DNA from 3 places in the Streptomyces sp. NPDC001903 genome. Region 2 is predicted to be linked to each of the others. Evidence: riboswitches for the same ligand, from Rfam matches in the RefSeq annotation. Region 2 holds a riboswitch; each other region holds the start of a gene.
What was found. Region 2 has a riboswitch for thiamine pyrophosphate ahead of ACFYZS_RS36040 (thiamine ABC transporter substrate binding subunit). Riboswitches for the same ligand answer to the same signal wherever they lie in the genome.
Positions count from the first base shown of each region.

Region 1: another riboswitch for thiamine pyrophosphate. It lies ahead of thiC (phosphomethylpyrimidine synthase ThiC); the one in region 2 lies ahead of ACFYZS_RS36040 (thiamine ABC transporter substrate binding subunit).
Region 3: another riboswitch for thiamine pyrophosphate. It lies ahead of thiO (glycine oxidase ThiO); the one in region 2 lies ahead of ACFYZS_RS36040 (thiamine ABC transporter substrate binding subunit).

Region 1 covers NZ_JBIASZ010000004.1:192,995-199,703, reverse strand. Annotated here, with positions in the region: gene ACFYZS_RS10530 (IclR family transcriptional regulator) at 1-291, shown strand, start outside; gene ACFYZS_RS10525 (SsgA family sporulation/cell division regulator) at 389-838, shown strand; gene ACFYZS_RS10520 (YibE/F family protein) at 933-2,342, opposite strand; TPP riboswitch at 2,415-2,558, shown strand; gene thiC (phosphomethylpyrimidine synthase ThiC) at 2,553-4,340, shown strand; gene ACFYZS_RS10510 (hypothetical protein) at 4,464-5,300, opposite strand; gene ACFYZS_RS10505 (metallophosphoesterase) at 5,451-6,668, opposite strand.
Region 2 covers NZ_JBIASZ010000024.1:84,416-91,124, reverse strand. Annotated here, with positions in the region: gene ACFYZS_RS36050 (phosphatidate cytidylyltransferase) at 1-589, shown strand, start outside; gene rlmN (23S rRNA (adenine(2503)-C(2))-methyltransferase RlmN) at 750-1,862, shown strand; TPP riboswitch at 1,937-2,046, shown strand; gene ACFYZS_RS36040 (thiamine ABC transporter substrate binding subunit) at 2,132-3,232, shown strand; gene ACFYZS_RS36035 (ABC transporter permease) at 3,274-4,890, shown strand; gene ACFYZS_RS36030 (ABC transporter ATP-binding protein) at 4,890-5,924, shown strand; gene ACFYZS_RS36025 (hypothetical protein) at 5,981-6,709, opposite strand, start outside.
Region 3 covers NZ_JBIASZ010000010.1:248,218-254,926, forward strand. Annotated here, with positions in the region: gene ACFYZS_RS23275 (hypothetical protein) at 221-418, shown strand; gene ACFYZS_RS23280 (thiazole synthase) at 955-1,749, opposite strand; gene thiS (sulfur carrier protein ThiS) at 1,755-1,955, opposite strand; gene thiO (glycine oxidase ThiO) at 1,952-3,178, opposite strand; TPP riboswitch at 3,176-3,288, opposite strand; gene ACFYZS_RS23295 (NAD(P)/FAD-dependent oxidoreductase) at 3,393-4,613, shown strand; gene ACFYZS_RS23300 (Rv2175c family DNA-binding protein) at 4,693-5,058, shown strand; gene thiE (thiamine phosphate synthase) at 5,195-5,857, shown strand; gene metF (methylenetetrahydrofolate reductase [NAD(P)H]) at 5,950-6,709, shown strand, end outside.

The DNA.
Region 1 (6,709 bases), on a different contig from region 2:
TACTACGAGCGGCACCCGGTCGAGGCCGTCACCCAGTACACCGTCCGGGATCAGAGAGCCCTCGAAGATCGCATCGGCTCTCTCGGACGGATGGAGCCGGTTACGGAGCGTCAGGAGTACGCGCTGGGCACTGTCTGTGCAGCCATCCCCATCACCGCGGGCGATACCGCCGCAACAATGGCGATTTCTCTCCCTTTGCACCAGCAGGAACGATTGCTGTATGTGGTCGATCGACTACGGAGTGAAGTAGGCGCGCTGTTGAGCACCCTCTCGTTCTCTATCAGTATCTGAAAACTCACTCCTTGTGATCTGCATGAGCTTCCACCACCCTTGTCAAGAGGGCCCTGGGGGATCATTCCTGGCCACTTCCACTACAGCGGGGTAGTCCATGCGCGAGTCGGTACAGGCAGAGGTCATGATGAGCTTCCTCGTTTCCGAGGAGCTCTCCTTCCGGATCCCGGTGGAACTCCGGTACGACACCCGTGACCCCTACGCAGTGCGCCTGACGTTCCACCTTCCCGGAGACGCCCCCGTGACCTGGGCGTTCGGCCGGGAGCTGCTCCTCGACGGCATCAACAAGCCGTGCGGCGACGGGGATGTGCACATCGCCCCCACCGACCCCGAGGAACTGTCCGACGTTCACATCCGGCTCCAGGTCGGCTGCGACCGGGCCCTGTTCCGCGCCGGCGCGGCGCCGCTCGTCGCGTTCCTCGACCGTACCGATCGGCTTGTTCCGCTCGGTCAGGAGCGCAACCTCGGTGACTTCGAGGAGAACCTCGACGAGGCGCTGGACCGGATCCTGGCCGAGTCCCGGCAGAACGAGCAGAACGCGGGCTGAGCGGACCGACCGGGCGAGCAGAGCGGGCCGACCGTCCGAGCCGAGCCGAGCGTACGTGCCGAGTTGCCCCGGGCCCCCGAGCCACCCGGGTCGCTCAGCGCTTGCGCCGCCGTCCCCGGCCGCCGCGGACCGGCCCCGAGGCCGCCGCTCCGGCCGGGGATCCCGGCCGGTCGGCGGAGACCACCAGCGCGGCGAGCGCGGTGGTCACCGGGACCGAGGCCACCAGGCCGATCGACCCGACGAGGGTCCGTACGATCTCCTCCGCGACCAGCTCGCTGTTGGCCACCGAGCCCATGCTGCTGTTCGCGATCGAGAACAACAGCAGCAGCGGAAGCGCCGCGCCCGCATAGGCCAGTACCAAGGTGTTGACCACCGAGGCGATGTGGTCGCGGCCGATCCGGATGGCTGCCCGGTACAGGGCACGGGACCCCATCGAGGAATCGGCCTGGTGGAGTTCCCAGACCGCCGATGTCTGGGTGACCGTCACATCGTCGAGCACACCCAGGGATCCGATGATCACGCCCGCGAGCAGCAGACCGCTCATGTCGATGTCCGGGTAGAGCCCGTGGATCAGCCCCGTGTTGTCGTCGGTGTTGCCGCTGAGGAACGCCCAGTCGACGAAGACCGAGCCGAGCAAGCCGATCAGCAGCAGCGATACGAGCGTGCCCAGGACGGCGACGGACGTACGGGCGCTCAGGCCGTGGCACATGTAGAGCGCGATGAGCATGATGGCGCTGGCCCCGACGACCGCGACGAGCAGCGGGTTCGAGCCCTGCAGGATCGCCGGGAGGATGAAGAGGGTCAGTACGCCGAAGCTGACGACCAGTGCGACCAGTGCGAACACGCCGCGCATCCGCCCGACGACGACCACGGCCACCGCGAAGCTGCCGGCCAGTACCGCCAAGGGAAGCTTGCGGTTCACGTCGACCACGGAGTACTGGAGGTCTCGGGGCGCGTCCGGCGCGTACGCGACGACCACCTCCTGGCCCTCCTCCAACTGCCGTGGCGCGCCCGGCTGGACGATCTCGATGAACGTGCGGCCCTTGTCCGGCCCGGTGCCGACCTCGACGGTGGCCTTCTTGCAGTCGCCGGTCTGCTCGGCCCGGGTCTGGCGGCCCTCCGGAGTGGAGACGCTGCCCGTGGTCGGCACCTGCGAGGCGTTCACCGATTTGCAGTCGACTTGTTCGAGCGCGACGACCCGGCCCTGCTGGGTCTGCCGGTCGAAGCCGACCCCGGAGCGCTCGTGGGCGGGGGCGCCGCCCGGCCAGAGCACCACCATGCCGACGAAGACGGCGACGGCGAAGGGGATCAGGACCGCGGCGATGACCTTGCGCAGGTGCTTCGAGACGGGAGCCGCCGGCCCGTGGCCGTGGGAATGACCGTGGGAGTGGGCCGGGGCTGGGCTCTGGTCATGGCCGTGGTCATGCCCGTGGCCCACGTGTGCGTGGTCGGTGTGACCCGGGGGCTCTGTGGGCGAGGAGGGAGGCTGCGGCGAGGACGTCACCGGCAGATCATCGCAAGAGTTGAGGGGGCCCACTGTTCAGCACGCCACAGATGACGCTAGCGTGGGGGCACCTTTGCACAACGCGGGAGCTCGGAGCACCGGGCTGAGAGGGCGCTGATCACCGTACGCAGCACACATGCGGACGGGAAGAGGCTGCGTCGACCGCCGAACCTGTTACCGGGTAATGCCGGCGTAGGGAGATCAGGTCTCATGACCATTCAGGACGCACGCACGCCTGCCGTCAGCCAGGACGCCGACGGCCAGACCGAGCGCCAGCCCGGCTGGCACAAGGGATACCTGGCGGGCTCCCGGCCCGACCTCCGGGTGCCGGTCCGCCAGGTCCACCTCACCAACGGCAAGGACGTGACGCTCTACGACACGTCCGGTCCGTACACCGACCCGCAGATCGAGACCGACGTCCGCCGGGGCCTGGCGCCCCTGCGTGAGAACTGGATCATCGGCCGCGGCGACACCGAGGAGTACGCGGGCCGTCCCGTGCGCCCCGAGGACGACGGCATCAAGCACACCTCGCCGCGCGGTGGCCTCAAGAACCTCGACGCGGTCTTCCCGGGCCGCCCGCGCCAGCCCCGCCGAGGCCGTGGCGGCGCCGCCGTCACCCAGCTCGCGTACGCCCGCCGCGGAGAGATCACTCCGGAGATGGAGTACGTCGCGATCCGGGAGAACGTCTCCCCCGAGGTCGTCCGCGAGGAGATCGCCGCGGGTCGCGCGGTGCTTCCCGCGAACGTGAACCACCCGGAGATCGAGCCGATGATCATCGGCAAGCGGTTCCTGGTGAAGGTCAACGCCAACATCGGCAACTCCGCCGTCACCTCCTCCATCGAGGAGGAGGTCGACAAGATGACCTGGGCCACCAAGTGGGGCGCCGACACGGTCATGGACCTCTCGACCGGCCGCAACATCCACACCACCCGCGAGTGGGTCCTGCGCAACTCCCCGGTCCCGATCGGCACCGTGCCGCTGTACCAGGCACTGGAGAAGGTCGACGGCCGTGCCGAGGACCTGACCTGGGAGATCTACAAGGACACGGTCATCGAGCAGGCCGAGCAGGGCGTCGACTACATGACGGTCCACGCCGGCGTGCTGCTGCCGTACGTGCCGCTGACCGCCCGCCGCAAGACCGGCATCGTCTCCCGCGGCGGTTCGATCATGGCCGCCTGGTGCCTCGCGCACCACAAGGAGAACTTCCTCTACACGAACTTCGAGGAGCTCTGCGAGATCCTCGCGACGTACGACGTCACGTACTCGCTGGGCGACGGCCTGCGCCCCGGTTCCATCGCGGACGCCAACGACGCCGCGCAGTTCGCGGAGCTGAAGACGCTGGGCGAGCTGAACACCATCGCCAAGCGGCACAACGTGCAGACCATGATCGAGGGCCCGGGCCACGTCCCGATGCACAAGATCAAGGAGAACATCGACCTTCAGCAGGAGATCTGCGAGGAGGCGCCGTTCTACACGCTCGGCCCGCTGACCACGGACGTCGCCCCGGCGTACGACCACATCACCTCGGGCATCGGCGCCGCGATGATCGCCTGGTGGGGCACCGCGATGCTCTGCTACGTCACGCCCAAGGAGCACCTGGGCCTGCCCAACCGCGATGACGTGAAGACCGGCGTCATCACGTACAAGATCGCTGCGCATGCGGCGGACCTGGCCAAGGGCCACCCGGGCGCCCAGGAGTGGGACGACGCCCTGTCGGACGCGCGCTTCGAGTTCCGCTGGGAGGACCAGTTCAACCTGGCCCTCGACCCGGACACGGCCCGCGAGTTCCACGACGAGACGCTCCCGGCCGAGCCGGCCAAGACCGCGCACTTCTGCTCCATGTGCGGTCCGAAGTTCTGCTCGATGAAGATCTCCCAGGACATCCGCCGTGAGCACGGTGGGGACCTGAAGGCCGACGAGATCGAGGCGGGCATGGCGGAGAAGTCCGCCGAGTTCGCGGCGAGCGGGAACCGGGTGTACCTCCCGCTGGCGGACTGACCCCGCCCGTGACGGCCGGCGCTGCTCTGGGGAGGTTGAGGGGGCTTCCCAGGGCAGTGTCCCGGCCCGTCACGCGATGTTTCACGTGAAACACGGACAGGCGGCCCGCTGCGGGCCGCGGCGCTACTGAGCGCCGCCGTCCGGGCCGGTGAAGTCCGGACTCGTGAAGTCAGGCGGGGTGTAGCCGGGGCGGGGGCCCTGTGAAGGGGACCCCGGACTGGTGAAGTCGGGCCGGGTGTATCCCAGATTGGGGATGCGCCCGGCCTTCGGCGTGTGCGGGGCCGGAAACGCCGGACCCGCCGGTCCCGCGCTCGGATCGGCCAGCGCGTCCCGCAGGAACGGCAGGATGCCCCGTTCCAGCAGGGCCTGCCGCCAGGCCTCGCGGGCCCGCGTGACCTCGTCGGGTATCGCGTCGGCCTCGTCCTCGGCCACCACCTCGGTCGCCCGGTTGCGGACGGCCGTCACCAGCAGCCCGATCACGGCGAACACCAGCGACACCACGGTCAGCGCGCCGAACAGCCAACCCGCCGTCAGCATCGTCTCCGCGAAGGCCGGTTCGGGTTCGACCGCCTTCAGGATGTAGCCAACCAGCAGGAAGATCAGCATCGCGGTGCCCGCCAGGACCGGCGCGAGCACTGCGACGACGGCGCTGACGCCCGCACCGTCCTCGCCCTCACCCTGCAGCCCGGAACCTTGGTCCCCGGCCGAGCCGGGGGTGGACAGGACCTCGTCGCGCCGCTCTCCGCGGAGTTTCACGTAGTGGTCGTACTCGGCCGCGGCCGCGGCCGTGAGCAGGGAGCTGGCCCCGATGGCCATCGTGCGCAGTTGTTCGGCGTTCAGGCGCTCACCGAGGGCGGCGAGCTCGGGCCGTTCGTGCGCGGTGCGCAGCGCCTCGTCGAGGAGCCGATCGAACTCGGGTCGGTCTTCGGTCAGCAGGTGCGGAGCGCTGTTCATGTGCATCCCCCGATGCTCCGTAGGGACCGGTTTGCCCGCGTAGACCCGGGCGCCGGCACAAACGGAGGAGAGCCTGCTACGGATAGGGCGATGGTAGAGCGCCCATGCCACGCCGTGACAGGGGCTTTCCCGAAATTACCCCCCTTCTGATAACCGTCAGTCGTTCAGGGGGAGTTGCACGACCAGCAGCTTGCCCGCCATCGTGACCCCGCCGTCCATCGCGATGGCGAGCCCCTCCGCGTACACGTGCGGGCCGTTCACGGCCTCCGGTCCGCGCGACTCGTCGCCGTCCTCGGTGCCCACCTCGCCCAGCAGGTACGGGATCGGGCTGTGCCCATGGACCACGCGGCCGCCGCCGTAGGTGTCGAGGAGTTCGCGTACGGCCTGCGGGCCGGTCTCCTCGTCGCGGAACGCGAACCGCTTGGTGAACTTGCGGAACAAGTCCCAGGTGATGTCGGCGTCGTTGCGGTTGAGCAGCTCGTGGATGGTGTCGTTGACGTCCTCGATGGAGTCGCCGTAATCGAGGTACGCGGTGGTGTCGGAGTGCAGCAGCAGGTGCCCGTCCTCCAGCACGGCCGCGTCCAGCCGCTGCATCCACTGGAGGTGTACGTCCTCCAGGCGCTCCATGTCGGTGCGCTGGCCGCCGTTGAGGAGCCAGGCGGCCTGGAAGGTGGCGGTGCCCGCGCCCGAGGCGACGGGGGTGTCGCCGAACCGCTTGGCGCCGATGAGCAGCAGCTCGTGGTTGCCCATCAGGGCCTTGCAGTAGCCGCCCGCTGCGGCGGCCTCGGCGGACAGCCGCATGACGAGGTCGATGACGCCGATGCCGTCGGGTCCGCGGTCGGTGAAGTCGCCAAGGAACCAGAGGCGGGCGTTGCCGGCCGACCAGCGGCGGTCGGCGTCGATGAGGCCCTGGGCCTGGAGTTCGTGGACGAGCTCGTCCAGATAGCCGTGGACGTCGCCGACGACGTACAGCGGTCCGGGGCCCGTGGCCGGGGACTCCTGGGGAACGTACTGGACCTGCACGGTGTCGCCCGGTCCCCCGCGGCCGATGATCGGCAGATCGCGGTGGGTCGGGGTGTAGCCCTCGTCGAGCTCGTCCCCGTCGGCCGGGGCCGGCCCGCCCGCTGCGGGGCTCTCGCCCACGGGCGGCTGCGGGGGCACGGGTGGCTGGGGCGGCACGGGGGGCTGCGGGGGCACCGGCGCGCCCTCCCCGTAGTACGCGGGGTACTCGCCGTACACCGGGGCCTCTTCGGGAAGCGCGCCGGGCACGCCGTACGGGACGGGCTCGGTGACCGGAACTCGGAAGTCCCGCAGCGTCTCCGTCCGCATCGCGGGTCCCTGACCGGCCCCCTGAGTCATCGACCCCTCCACCACCGTCGCGCTGCCGTACACCTGCGGACCCTCCTGACCTCCTG
Region 2 (6,709 bases):
CGTCCGCGGGGCCGAAGGCGCCTGGGTGGCCATGGCCCTGACCGCGCTGGCGGTCCTGGTCTGGCGGATGACCGAACCGCCCGAGGACTACCTCAAGGACGTCACGGCGGGCGTCTTCGCCGCGTTCTACGTGCCCTTCCTGGCCACCTTCGTCGCGATGCTGCTCACCGCCGACGACGGTCCGGAGCGCGTGGTCACCTTCCTGCTGCTGACCGTGGTCAGCGACACCGGGGCCTACGCGGTGGGCTGGCGCTTCGGCAAGACCAAGCTGGCTCCGCGCATCAGCCCCGGCAAGACCCGTGAGGGGCTCTTCGGAGCGGTGGCCTTCGCGATGGCGGCCGGCGCGCTCTGCATGGAGTTCCTGATCGACGGCGGCGTCTGGTGGCAGGGCCTGCTGCTCGGCCTCGCGGTCGCGGTCAGCGCCACGCTGGGTGACCTCGGCGAGTCGATGATCAAGCGGGACCTGGGCATCAAGGACATGGGCACGCTGCTCCCGGGCCACGGCGGCATCATGGACCGGCTCGACTCGCTGCTGCCGACCGCCCCGGTGGTGTGGCTGCTGCTCGCCGCGTTCGTCGGCACCGGCTGAAACCGGGCTCCGCGGCTTCCGGCCGACGGGCGGTTCACCAGGGCAACCCCGCTGAGCTGGGACGACGTACGTCTGACGGCTTGGGGCGGGTCCGGGCGGTTACTCTTGAAAGGCGCGCTGCTTCTGCGGCGCGCCTTTCGTCTTACGAGGAGTACCAGCCATGGCCCGCCCTGTCCCGGGAGAGCTCACCTTCGTCGCCCCTCGCGGGGCCAAGAAGCCGCCCCGGCATCTCGCCGACCTCACCCCCGAGGAGCGTCGCGAGGCGGTCGCCGCGATCGGCGAGAAGCCCTTCCGGGCCAAGCAGCTCTCGCAGCACTACTTCGCCCGGTACGCGCACGACCCGGCCGAGTGGACCGACATCCCGGCGGGCTCGCGCGAAAAGCTCCAGCAGGAGCTGCTGCCCGACCTGATGAGCGTCATCCGGCACATCTCGTGCGACGACGACACCACGCGCAAGACCCTGTGGAAGCTGCACGACGGCACGCTCGTCGAGTCCGTGCTGATGCGCTACCCCGACCGGGTCACCATGTGCATCTCCTCGCAGGCCGGCTGCGGCATGAACTGCCCGTTCTGCGCCACCGGCCAGGCGGGCCTGGACCGCAACCTGTCCACCGCCGAGATCGTCCACCAGATCGTCGACGGCATGCGCGCGCTGCGCGACGGCGAGGTCCCCGGCGGACCGGCCCGGCTGTCCAACATCGTCTTCATGGGCATGGGCGAGCCGCTGGCCAACTACAAGCGGGTCGTCGGCGCCATCCGCCGCCTCACCGACCCCGAGCCCGACGGCCTGGGCCTGTCGCAGCGCGGCATCACCGTCTCCACCGTCGGCCTGGTCCCGGCGATGCTGCGCTTCGCCGACGAGGGCTTCAAGTGCCGCCTCGCGGTCTCGCTGCACGCGCCGGACGACGAGCTGCGCGACACCCTCGTCCCCGTGAACACCCGCTGGAAGGTCCGCGAGGTCCTCGACGCGGCCTGGGAGTACGCCGAGAAGTCCGGCCGCCGGATCTCCATCGAGTACGCCCTGATCCGCGACATCAACGACCAGGCCTGGCGCGGCGACCTCCTCGGCCGACTGCTCAAGGGCAAGCGCGTCCACGTCAACCTGATCCCGCTGAACCCGACGCCGGGCTCGAAGTGGACCGCCTCGCGCCCCGAGGACGAGAAGGCCTTCGTCGAGGCCATCGCCCGCCACGGGGTGCCGGTGACCGTACGGGACACCCGCGGCCAGGAGATCGACGGCGCCTGCGGCCAGCTGGCCGCCTCGGAGCGCTAGCCTGCGGTTTCCGCGGGCCTGCGGGCCCGCGGGCCCGATTCGGCCACGGGGTACCCTGTGGCCGAACCAATTGCATATTCCGACAGGGGAGCGCCACAGCGCTGAGAGTGCGGTAACCGTCATCCGCAGACCCTCTGAACCTCGCCCCGGTCATTCGGGGTAGGAAGTTCGGTCATCACTCAAGCTGTTGCGCCCTGCCCGGCGACCGCTCGCATGGAGCGCCGGGCAGGGCCGCGTCTTCTCCTGGTCATCCCAGGAGGAATTCACCAGTGAGCACCACCAAGAAGTTCGCGGGCGCGGCGCTCGCGGCCGCGCTCGGCGTCGCCACGCTCAGCGCCTGCGGCGGCGGGGGCAAGGACGAGTCCGCCTCCGGCGAGAGCGGCGCGCCGAAGTCCAAGACGGTCACGCTCGTCTCGCACGACTCCTTCAACGTGACCGACACGGTCCTCAAGGAGTTCGAGCAGCAGAGCGGCTACACGGTCAAGGTCCTGAAGTCCGGGGACGCCGGAGCCGCCCTCAACCAGGAGATCCTCACCAAGGGCTCCCCGCGCGGAGACGTCTTCTTCGGCGTGGACAACACGCTGCTCTCCCGCGCCCTCGACAACGGCATCTTCACCGCGTACGAGGCCAAGGGCCTGGCCGACGTGAAGCCCGAGTACGTGCTCGACAAGGAGCACCGGGTCACCCCGATCGACTCCGGCGACATCTGCGTCAACTACGACAAGGCGTACTTCGCCGACAAGAAGATCGCCCCGCCGCAGACGCTGGACGACTTGGTCAAGCCCGAGTACAAGAACCTGCTGGTCACCGAGAACGCGGCCACGTCCTCGCCGGGCCTCGGCTTCCTGCTCGCCTCCGTCGGCAAGTACGGTGAGGAGGGCTGGAAGGACTACTGGAGCAAGCTCAAGGCCAACGGCGTCGAGGTCGTCGACGGCTGGGAGCAGGCCTACAACGAGCGCTTCTCCGGCTCCGCGGGCGGCAAGAAGGCCAAGGGCGACCGGCCGCTGGTCGTCTCGTACGCCTCCAGCCCGCCGGTCGAGGTCCTGTACGGGGAGCCGCAGCCGGCCGAGGCCCCCACGGGCGTGGCCACCGGCACCTGCTTCCGCCAGGTCGAGTTCGCGGGCCTGCTCAAGGGCGCGAAGAACGAGGAGGGCGGCAAGGCGCTCCTCGACTTCCTGGTGGGCAAGAAGTTCCAGGAGGACATGCCGCTCCAGATGTTCGTGAACCCGGTGGTGAAGGACGCGAAGCTGCCGGAGCTGTTCACGAAGCACGGCGTGGTCATCGAGAAGCCCGAGAACGTGGCCCCCGAGACCATCGCCAAGAACCGTGAGCAGTGGGTCAAGGCATGGTCCGCGCTCGTCGTGAAGTAGGACGCGAGAGCGCGCGCGGTACGGCCGTCCGGCTCCTGCTGATGGCCGTGCCGCTCGCCTTCTTCGGGCTGTTCTTCGCCTACCCCGTGGCCGCGATCGTCGGCCGCGGGATCAAGACCGACGAGGGCTGGCAGTTCGGGCGGATCGGCGAGGTGCTGACCCGGCCCGACATCGCCGACGTGCTCTGGTTCACCACCTGGCAGGCGTTCGCTTCCACGGCGCTCACGCTCCTGATCGCACTCCCCGGCGCGTACGTCTTCGCGCGCTTCGAGTTCCCCGGCAAACAGCTGCTGCGCGCGGTGGTCACGGTCCCGTTCGTGCTGCCGACGGTGGTGGTCGGCACCGCCTTCCTGGCGCTGGTCGGGCGGGGCGGGCTGCTGGACGAGCTGTGGGGCGTCCGGCTGGACACCACCGTGTGGGCGATCCTGCTCGCGCACGTCTTCTTCAACTACGCCGTCGTCGTACGGACGGTCGGCGGGCTCTGGTCGCAGCTGGACCCGCGCCAGGAGGAGGCCGCCCGGGTGCTCGGCGCCGGGCGGTTCGCCGCCTGGCGGCGGGTGACGCTGCCCGCGCTCGGGCCGGCGGTGGCCGCGGCCTCGCTGATGGTGTTCCTGTTCACGTTCACCTCCTTCGGCGTCGTGCAGATCCTCGGCGGGCCCTCGTACGCCACCCTGGAGGTGGAGGTCTACCGGCAGACCGCGCAGCTGCTGGACCTTTCGACGGCCGCCGTCCTCACGATGGTCCAGTTCGCGGCGGTCGGCCTGATCCTCGGTATCCATGCCTGGACCGTGCGCCGGCGGGAGACCGCCCTGCGGCTCGTCGACCCGGCGCGGACCGCGCACCGGGTCCGCGGGCCGGCGCAGCGCGCCCTGCTGGGCGGGGTGCTGCTGACGGTGGCGCTGCTGATCGTGGCCCCGCTGGCGGTGCTGGTGGAGCGCTCCCTCGACGCGCCCGGCGGGTACGGGTTCGGCTTCTACCGGGCGCTCCAGGACGTGGGCGCGGGTGGCGGAACGTTCCTGGTGCCGCCGCTGGAGGCCATCTGGAACTCGCTGCAGTACGCGCTCGCCGCCACCGCCATCGCTCTGGTGATCGGGGGGCTCGCGGCGGCGGCACTGACCCGGCGCGCGGGCCGGTTCGTGCGCGGGTTCGACGCGCTGCTGATGCTTCCGCTGGGGGTGTCGGCGGTGACCGTCGGCTTCGGGTTCCTGATCACCCTGGACGAGCCGCCGCTGGACCTGCGGACCTCGTGGATCCTGGTGCCGCTCGCGCAGGCGCTGGTGGGCGTGCCGTTCGTCGTACGGACCATGCTGCCGGTGCTGCGCGCGGTGGACGGGCGGCTGCGCGAGGCCGCCGCCGTGCTCGGGGCGTCGCCGCTGCGGGCCTGGCGGGAGGTGGACCTGCCGCTGGTGCGGCGGGCCCTGCTGATCGCGGCCGGATTCGCCTTCGCCGTCTCCCTGGGGGAGTTCGGCGCGACCGTCTTCATCGCCCGGCCCGACCGGCCGACGCTGCCGGTGGCCGTGGCGCGGCTGCTGGGGCGGGCCGGTGAGCTGAACTACGGGCAGGCGATGGCCCTGAGCACGATTCTGATGCTGGTGTGCGCGGTGTCCCTGCTGGTGCTGGAGCGGCTGCGCCCCGACAAGACCTCGGGAGAGTTCTGATGACGTTGCTCGAACTGGCCGGGGTGTCGGTCCGCTTCGGTGAGCGTGCCGTCGTCGACGCGGTCGACCTGGAGGTCGCCGAGCACGAGATCGTGTGCGTGCTCGGGCCCAGCGGAAGCGGCAAGTCCACGCTGCTGCGGGTCGTGGCCGGGCTCCAGCCCGTCTCGGCGGGGCGGGTCCTGCTGGGCGGGGCGGACCAGGCGCGGGTGCCGGTGCACCGGCGGGGGGTCGGCCTGATGTTCCAGGACCACCAGCTGTTCCCGCACCGGGACGTGGCCGGGAACGTCGCGTTCGGGCTGCGCATGCGGGGCTCCGGGCGGGGTTCCGGGCGGGGCGCGTACGAGGCCCGGGTCGCGGAGCTGCTGGAGCTGGTCGGGCTCCCCGGGGCCCAGGGCCGCTCGGTGGCTTCGCTGTCGGGCGGTGAGCAGCAGCGGGTCGCCCTGGCCCGGGCGCTGGCCCCCTCGCCCAGGCTGCTGATGCTGGACGAACCGCTGGGGCAGCTGGACCGCGGGCTGCGCGAGCGGCTGGTGGTGGAGCTGCGGGGACTGTTCTCCCGGCTCGGGACCACGGTGCTGGCCGTCACGCACGACCAGGGGGAGGCCTTCGCACTGGCCGACCGGGTGGTGGTGATGCGGGACGGACGGATCGCGCAGGCCGGGACCCCGCTGGAGGTGTGGCAGCGGCCGGCCTCGGAGTTCGTGGCGCGGTTCCTCGGCTTCGAGAACGTGATCCCGGCGGTGGTGTCGGGCGGGGCCGCGGCGACGGCGTGGGGGAAGGTGCAGGTGCCGGCCGGGTCGCCGCAGGGGGAGCAGAACCTTTTGATCCGGCCCGCCGGGGTGGTGCCGGCGGCCGCCGGCCTGCGGTGCGAGGTGCTCGCGCGCACGTTCCGCGGGACCCATGTGGCGCTGCGGCTCCGGCCGGAGGCGGGGCCGGAGCTGGAGGCGGAGTGCGGGTTGGCCGGGGCGCCGGGGGTGGGTGACCGGGTGGCGGTGGCCTTCTCGCCGGCTGAGGTGGTCGTCCTCCCGGCGGCGTAGCCGCCGTCCGGGAGGGCCCCGCCCGGGGCTGCGCCCCGTACCCCGTACCCCGCGCCTCAGACGCCGGCGGGGCTGAGTTCTTCCGCCGGGGCTTCGTCCGCGCCCTCGTGGTTGCCGTACCAGGCGACCGCCACCGCGCCCGCGACGGCCAGGACGAAGCCGAGGACCGCCAGCCAGGCCAGGCCCGGGCGGGAGGCGTCGCCCAGCCACAGGACGCCGATCGCGCCCGGCAGGACGGTCTCGCCGACCACCAGCGCGGCCGTCGCGCCGTTCACCGAGCCGATCTGGAGGGCGACGGTGTGCAGGTACATGCCGCCGACGCCGGCCAGCACGATGGCGTAGAGCGCCGGGTCGGCGAGCAGCGTGCCGAGGTCGAAGGGGTCGATGCCGTCGAGGATCCGGACGCCGACGCCCAGCGCGCCGAAGGCCAGGCCCGACAGCAGGCCCGCCAGGATCGCCGCCCGGGAGCCCAGGAGCCGGACGGCCACGGTGCCGCCCGCGATGATCAGCAGGGTCACCGCGAACAGCCACCAGTGCGTGGACATCGGGGCGTGGTGGCCGCCCTCGTGGCCCGCCGCCGTCGCCAGCAGCACCAGCGCCGCGCAGACGACCCCGATCGAGGTCCATTCCTTGCGGGTCAGCCGGATGCCCAGCATCTTCACGCTGAGGACGGCCGTGATCACCAGGTTGGCGCTGATGACCGTCTGGGAGAGGAACAGCGGCAGCAGCCGGGCGGCCAGCGCGCCGAGCCCGAAGCCCACGAAGTCCAGGATGGTGCCGACGAT
Region 3 (6,709 bases), on a different contig from region 2:
GCCGTCGTGAATGCGGCAGAGACAGGCGCAGCCGACGGAGGGCCTCCGTCCGGCAATCGCCCTTGTGGCTCCTGGTCGGAGCCGAAGGGTGCTTCCGCGCCCAGCCCGGCGCTTCTCACCCGAGCGCGCGCCGGCTGGGAGCACTTCGTCGATTCCATGGAGCAGGACGAAAATGAGTGAGTGCTACGAGTACATCCCGCACCGGCTCCTTCGTCGTCGCGTGCGCGACATTGCCTCCAGTGCCGAGGGCGAGCTGATGGCTGTGATCAACGAGAACGTCTCGGACAGCGGGGTGGAGCGATGGGTGCGGCTCGCCTACATCCGGGACGCGACCGGCCTCGAATTCACAACGGCAGTCCGCAACATCGTGCCCGCCGAGTACGTCGAAGCCCCGGAGGGCTGCCTGGACCGACGATGACCGCCGAGTCGACTCGCACGCAGACGGCCTGCGGACGCTGAGAGATGAGGAGCGCGTAGCGATCTGTTGCGCTTCGGTGGTCCGCAGGGCGGTCTGGTCGCTGTTTCATGCGGGTGCCGTCGCCGTTGGCCTGTATTGCGGGCGCAGCGGCGCAGGTGCGTGGTCGGCCGGCCCGTAGGCGGGTCGGCGCTTCGCTGAGGTGGCCGCTCCCGTTGCTCCTGCCCTCTGACCGTCCTTTCGGGGGTTTCCCGGCGGTCCTTGTCTTTCCGGGGCGGGGCGGTCGGTCAAGGGTGGCCGAAGGCCATCGCGTGGCGACGCGACGGAGGAGCGCCCTTGACGGGCCGGCGCGGCACGGAAGGACGATGGGACTGACGGGAAGCCCCCGAACCCTCTCCGATCCGGCCCAGGAGGGTACGGCTGACCCGGACCACCGGCCCGCGGACGAAGGGGCGGGTGGGCAGCCGCCGACCCGCCCCGGGGGGCCGAGGGGGAGATGGCGGGCGCGCGCCGTGGGACCCGTACCCACCCGCCCCCCGTCAGAACGCCGGGCGTTCCGGGTCCAGGGCGGCCCGGCCCTCGGTCGGGGAGGAGGCCTCCGCGAAGCGGCGCTGGGGGATGCGGCCCGCGCGGTGGGCCAGCCGGCCCGCCGAGATCGCGTCGCGCATGGCCGCGGCCATCAGGACCGGGAACTGGGCCCGGGTGACCGCCGAGGCCAGCATCACCGCTGCGCACCCCAGCTCCATCGCCAGTGCCACGTCCGAGGCCGTGCCCGCCCCCGCGTCCAGGATCACCGGAACACCGGCCCGCTCCGCGATCAGCTCGAAGTTGTGGGGGTTGCGGATCCCCATCCCCGATCCGATCGGCGACCCCAGCGGCATGATCGCCGCGCAGCCCACGTCCTCCAGCTTGTGGGCGAGGACCGGGTCGTCGTTCGTGTAGGGGAGGACGGTGAAGCCCTCGTCGACCAGGGTCTCCGCCGCGTCGAGGAGCTCCACCCCGTCCGGCAGCAGCGTCCGCTCGTCCGCCACCACCTCCAGCTTGATCCAGTCCGTGCCCAGCGCCTCCCGCGCGAGGCGCGCCGTCAGCACCGCCTCGCCCGCCGTGAAGCACCCGGCGGTGTTGGGGAGCACGGAGATGCCCAGGCGCGTCAGCACCGACAGCACGGAGCCCTGGACCGTCGGGTCCAGCCGCCGCATCGCCACCGTCGTGAGCTCGGTGCCGGAGGCGACCAGCGCCCGTTCCAGGACGTCCAGGCTCGGCGCCCCGCCCGTCCCCATGATCAGACGGGACGAGAAGGTCCGGCCGCCCAGCACGAAAGCGTCGTCCGCCATCGCGTTCAGCCCCCCTGTACCGCGGTGAGGACCTCGACCCGGTCGCCCTCGCCGACCGGCGTGAGCGGCCACTGTCCGCGCGGGACCACGGTCTCGTTCAGTGCCGCCGCGACGCCGGAGGGCGCCGCGGTGAGCGTGGCGACCACCGCGTCGAGGGTGGTGCCGGCCGCGATCTCGCGCGGCTCGCCGTTGACGGAGATGGTCATGCGTACGACTCCTGACGTGCGGTGGAGAACCGGCGCGGGGTGAAGGGGCGGGCGATCTCCGGCATCGTGCCGGTGGTCAGCAGCTCCGCCATCACGTCGCCGGTGAGCGGGGTCAGCAGCACCCCGTTGCGGTAGTGCCCGGTGGCCAGGTGCAGGCCGGGCAGGTCGGTCGGGCCGAGCAGCGGGGCGTTGTCCGGGGAGCCGGGCCGCAGCCCGGCCCGGGTCTCGGTCAGCGGCAGTTCCGTGATGCCGGGCACCAGCTCGTGGGCGTCGCGCAGGAGCTCGTACACCCCGCCCGCGGTGACCGTGGTGTCCCAGCCGAGTTCCTCGCTGGTGGCCCCGATGACGAGCTCGCCGTTCTCGCGCGGCACCAGGTACACGTGGCTGCCGCGCACCACCGCCCGTACGGTCCGCGACAGGAACGGCGCGTACGCCCGCGGCACCGCGAGCCGCAGCACCTGCCCCTTCACCGGCCGTACGGGGGGCAGGACCTGGGGCGGCACGCCGGCCAGCCGCCCGCTGAGCGAGCCCGCGGCCAGCACCACCTGGTCGGCGCGCAGCTCCGTGCCGTCGTCGAGCCGTACGCCGACGGCCCGGTCGGCGGCGGTCAGCAGCCGCTCCGCGGCCGCCCGGCGGATCTCCACGCCGGCGCCCTCGCAGGCGGCCAGCAGCGCGGCGGCCAGCCGGCGCGGATCGACCTGGTGGTCGCCGTCCACGCGCAGCCCGCCCCGTACGCCCGGGGCCAGCATCGGCTCCAGGCGCCGGCACTCGCGGCCGGTGAGCCACTCGGACTCCAGGCCGCAGCGGCGCTGGAGGGCGTGCAGCTCGCGCAGGTGCAGCCGGTCGTCGGCGTCGAGGGCGACGGCGAGCGTGCCGCAGGCGCGGTATCCGATGTCCATCCCGCCGCTGGCCTCCGCCAGCTCGGCGGCGAACTCCGGGTAGCGGGCGGCGGAGGCGAGGTTGATCCCCAGCAGGGTCTCCTCGCCGTAGTGCAGCTCGGTGACGGCGGCGAGCATGCCGGCGGCGACCTGTGCGGCGCCGCCGCCGGGCGCGGGATCGGCGAGCACGGTCCGCAGCCCGTGCCGGGCCGCCCGCCAGGCGGTGACCAGGCCGATGATCCCGCCCCCGATGACGAGGACGTCGGACCCTGTGGACCCTGCGGACCCTGCGGACCCTGTGGATCCGGGGGATCCCGCTTCGGATCCCTTCCGAGATGAGTGCATGGGCGTCCAGCCCCTCCCTTCGCCGGCATGACCCGGATCAGGTTCGTACGGTCGGAGGCCGCTCAGCCTCCCTCTCAGCCCGGTCCGCCCGGACTCCCGCGATAGGTACGGGCGCCAGCCTAACCCCGGCGCCGGGGGCGGGTAAGGCTGCCTCCCCGGCCGCCGTGCCGGGCCGTTGTTCCTGACGAGCCGTCAGATCGCTAGGCTGGGCGGCGTGAGCGAGCAGACGGAACAGACTCAGAGCGGCGTCGTCATCGTCGGCGCCGGAATGGCCGGAGTGCAGACCGCGGTCGCGCTGCGGGAGCAGGGGTGGCGCCGCCCGATCACCCTGCTGGGCGCCGAACCCCACCAGCCGTACGACCGGCCTCCGCTGTCGAAGGCGGTGCTGCTCGGCAAGGCCGAGGACTCCGCGTTCGACGTGGACTTCGAGGGGCTCGGCATCGTGCTGCGGCTCGGGGTGGAGGTCACCGGGCTGCGGGCCGCCGAGCGCGAGCTGGACACGGAGGCGGGTCCGGTCCCGTACGACGTCCTCGTCCTGGCGACCGGCGCCGAACCGCTGACCCTGCCCGGGTCCGAGGGCGTCCCCGGGGTACACCTGCTGCGCACCCTGGACGACGCGGCCCGGCTGCGGCCGGTGCTGGCCCGCACGCCGGCGACCGTGGTGGTCGGGGCGGGCTGGATCGGCGCCGAGTTCGCCACCGCGGCGCGCGAGGCGGGCTGCGCGGTGACCGTGGTCGAGGCGGCGGACCGGGTGCTGGCGGGGGCGCTGCCCGCGGAGGTCGCGGCTCCCATGGCCCACTGGTACGAGGAGGCCGGGGCCGCCCTGCTGACCGGCGCCAAGGTCTCCTCGGTGGAGTCCGGGCGGGTCCTGCTCGCGGACGGGCGGGAGCTGCCGGCGGGCGCCGTGGTCGTGGGCATCGGGGCCCGGCCGGCGACCCGGTGGCTCGCGGACTCGGGCGTCGAGCTCGGGCCGGAGGGCGCGGTCACGGCGGACGAGTACCTGCGGACCACCGTGCCCGGGGTGTACGCGGTCGGCGACTGCGCCTCCTTCCCGTCGGCCCGCTACGGGGCGCGGCTGCTGGTGCACCACTGGGACAACGCCCTGCAGGGGCCGCGGGTGGTCGCGGCGAACATCGTGGCCGGGAGCGCGATGCAGGTCTACGACCCGGTGCCGTACTTCTGGTCGGAGCAGTTCGGGCGCTTCGTGCAGTACGCGGGGCACCACGCGGGCGCCGACGAGCTGGTGTGGCGCGGGGACCCCGCCGAGGCGGGCTGGTCGGTGTGCTGGCTCCGGGGCGGGGCGCTGGCCGCGGTCCTGGCGGTGGGCCGGCCGCGGGATCTGGCGCAGGGGCGGAAGCTGATCGAGACGGGCGCCCCGGTGGATCCGGCCAAGGTCGCCGATTCCGCGGTCCCGCTGAAATCGGCGCTGGTCTAGGGGGTCTCCGGCGGCGGCGGGGACCCGGACGGGTCGGCCCGGGTACCGGGTGTCGGTGCGAGGTGGCAGGCTTGTGCCCGTGACCGAGATTGACGCAAAGATCGATGCCCTTGTCCCCGCCTGGCTGTACGTCCCCGACATCGCCGAGATGCTCGACATCGAAGTGACCCGGGTCCGCCAGCTGGTCAAGGAAGGTCAGCTGATCGCCGTACGCCGGGGCGAGAACCGTTCGCTCCAGGTGCCCGCCCCCTTCATCGACGGTGACAAGATCGTCAAGGGCCTGCCCGGCCTGCTGACCGTGCTCCGCGACGACGGCTTCTCCGACGAGGAGATCCTGGAGTGGATGTTCACCCCGGACCCGACCCTGCCCGGCACCCCCGCGCAGGCGCTGAGCGAGAATCGCGGCACGGAGGTGAAGCGCCGCGCTCAGGCGCTCGCCCTCTGACCCGAGAGACCCGAGAGACCGGAGAGACCCGGGCGGCCGGAGCAACCCGGCGGCCCGGGTGATCCGAGCCGCCTGATCCATCCGCGGTGCGCGGGCCCTGGACGGCCCGTGCACCGCATCCACCCCGGGGGTACCCATGTCCGCGATCGTGTCCGCGAGCGCCCAGCTGTCCGACGCCCGGCTCTACCTGTGCACGGACGCCCGCAAGCGGCAGGGGGACCTCCCCGAGTTCCTCGACGCGGTCCTGGCCGGCGGCGTGGACATCGTCCAGCTCCGGGACAAGGGCATGGAGGCCGGTGAGGAGCTCGAACACCTCCGGGTGTTCGCCGAGGCCGCCCGCCGGCACGGCCGGCTCCTCGCTGTGAACGACCGCGCCGACGTCGCCCACGCCATCGGCTCCGACGTCCTGCACCTGGGCCAGGACGACATCCCGGTGCCCGCCGCCCGCGGGATCCTCGGCGGGGGAGTCCTCATCGGCCGGTCCTGCCACGCCGAGTCCGAGGTCGACGCCGCCGTCGCCGAGCCGGGCGTGGACTACTTCTGTACCGGACCCTGCTGGCCCACCCCCACCAAGCCCGGCCGGTACGCCCCCGGCCTCGGGCTCGTCCGGTACGCCGCCTCGCTGGCCCCCGCCCGCCCCTGGTTCGCCATCGGCGGCATCGACGCCGGCAACCTCGACGAGGTCCTCGACGCCGGAGCCACCCGCATCGTGGTCGTCCGTGCGCTGACCGAGGCCTCCGACCCGGGCGCGGCCGCCGCCGACCTGGCCAAGCGGGTCCGCGAGCGCGTTTCCGCCTAAGGCTTCACCGGCCGCCCGTGCAGGTGTCCAAAAACGTGTCCAAAAGGCGGACACGGCTTCGGCGTCCGCGAAGGCGCGTCTAACCTGCCCGTATGGCCCTTGGTACCGCTTCCACCCGTACGGACCGTGCACGCACGGTCCGCGACCTGCTGGCGTCCGGGAGCCCGTCGTACTCCTTCGAGTTCTGGGCCCCCAAGACGGAGAAGGGCGAGCGCAACCTCTGGAACGCGCTGCGCCGGATCGAGGCGGTGGGCCCGAGCTTCGTCTCCGTGACCTACGGGGCCGGCGGCTCCACCCGCGGCGGCACCGTCAAGGCCACCCAGGAGATCGCCGCCGACACCACCCTGACCCCCGTCGCGCACCTCACCGCGGTCGACCACTCCATCGCCGAGCTGCGCCACGTGATCGGCCAGTTCGCCGACGCGGGCATTCGCAACATGCTGGCCCTGCGCGGCGACCCGCCCGGCGACCCCATGGGTCCCTGGGTCGCGCACCCCGAGGGCGTCCACTACGCCGCCGACCTGGTCCGGCTGCTCAAGGAGTCCGGCGACTTCTGCGTGGGTGTCGCGGCCTTCCCCGACATGCACCCGCGCTCGGAGGACTGGGACACGGACATCCGTCACTTCGTGGACAAGTGCCGCGCGGGCGCGGACTATGCGATCACCCAGATGTTCTTCGATCCGGAGAATTATCTGCGGCTGCGCGACAGTGCCCAGAAGGCGGGCTGCGAGACCCCGATCATCCCCGAGGTCATGCCTGTTGTGGGCATCAAGCAGCTCGACCGGCTGCCGCAACTGAGCAACGCAGTCTTCCCCGCGGACGTGAAAGAGCGCATGCTCGCCGTCAAGGACG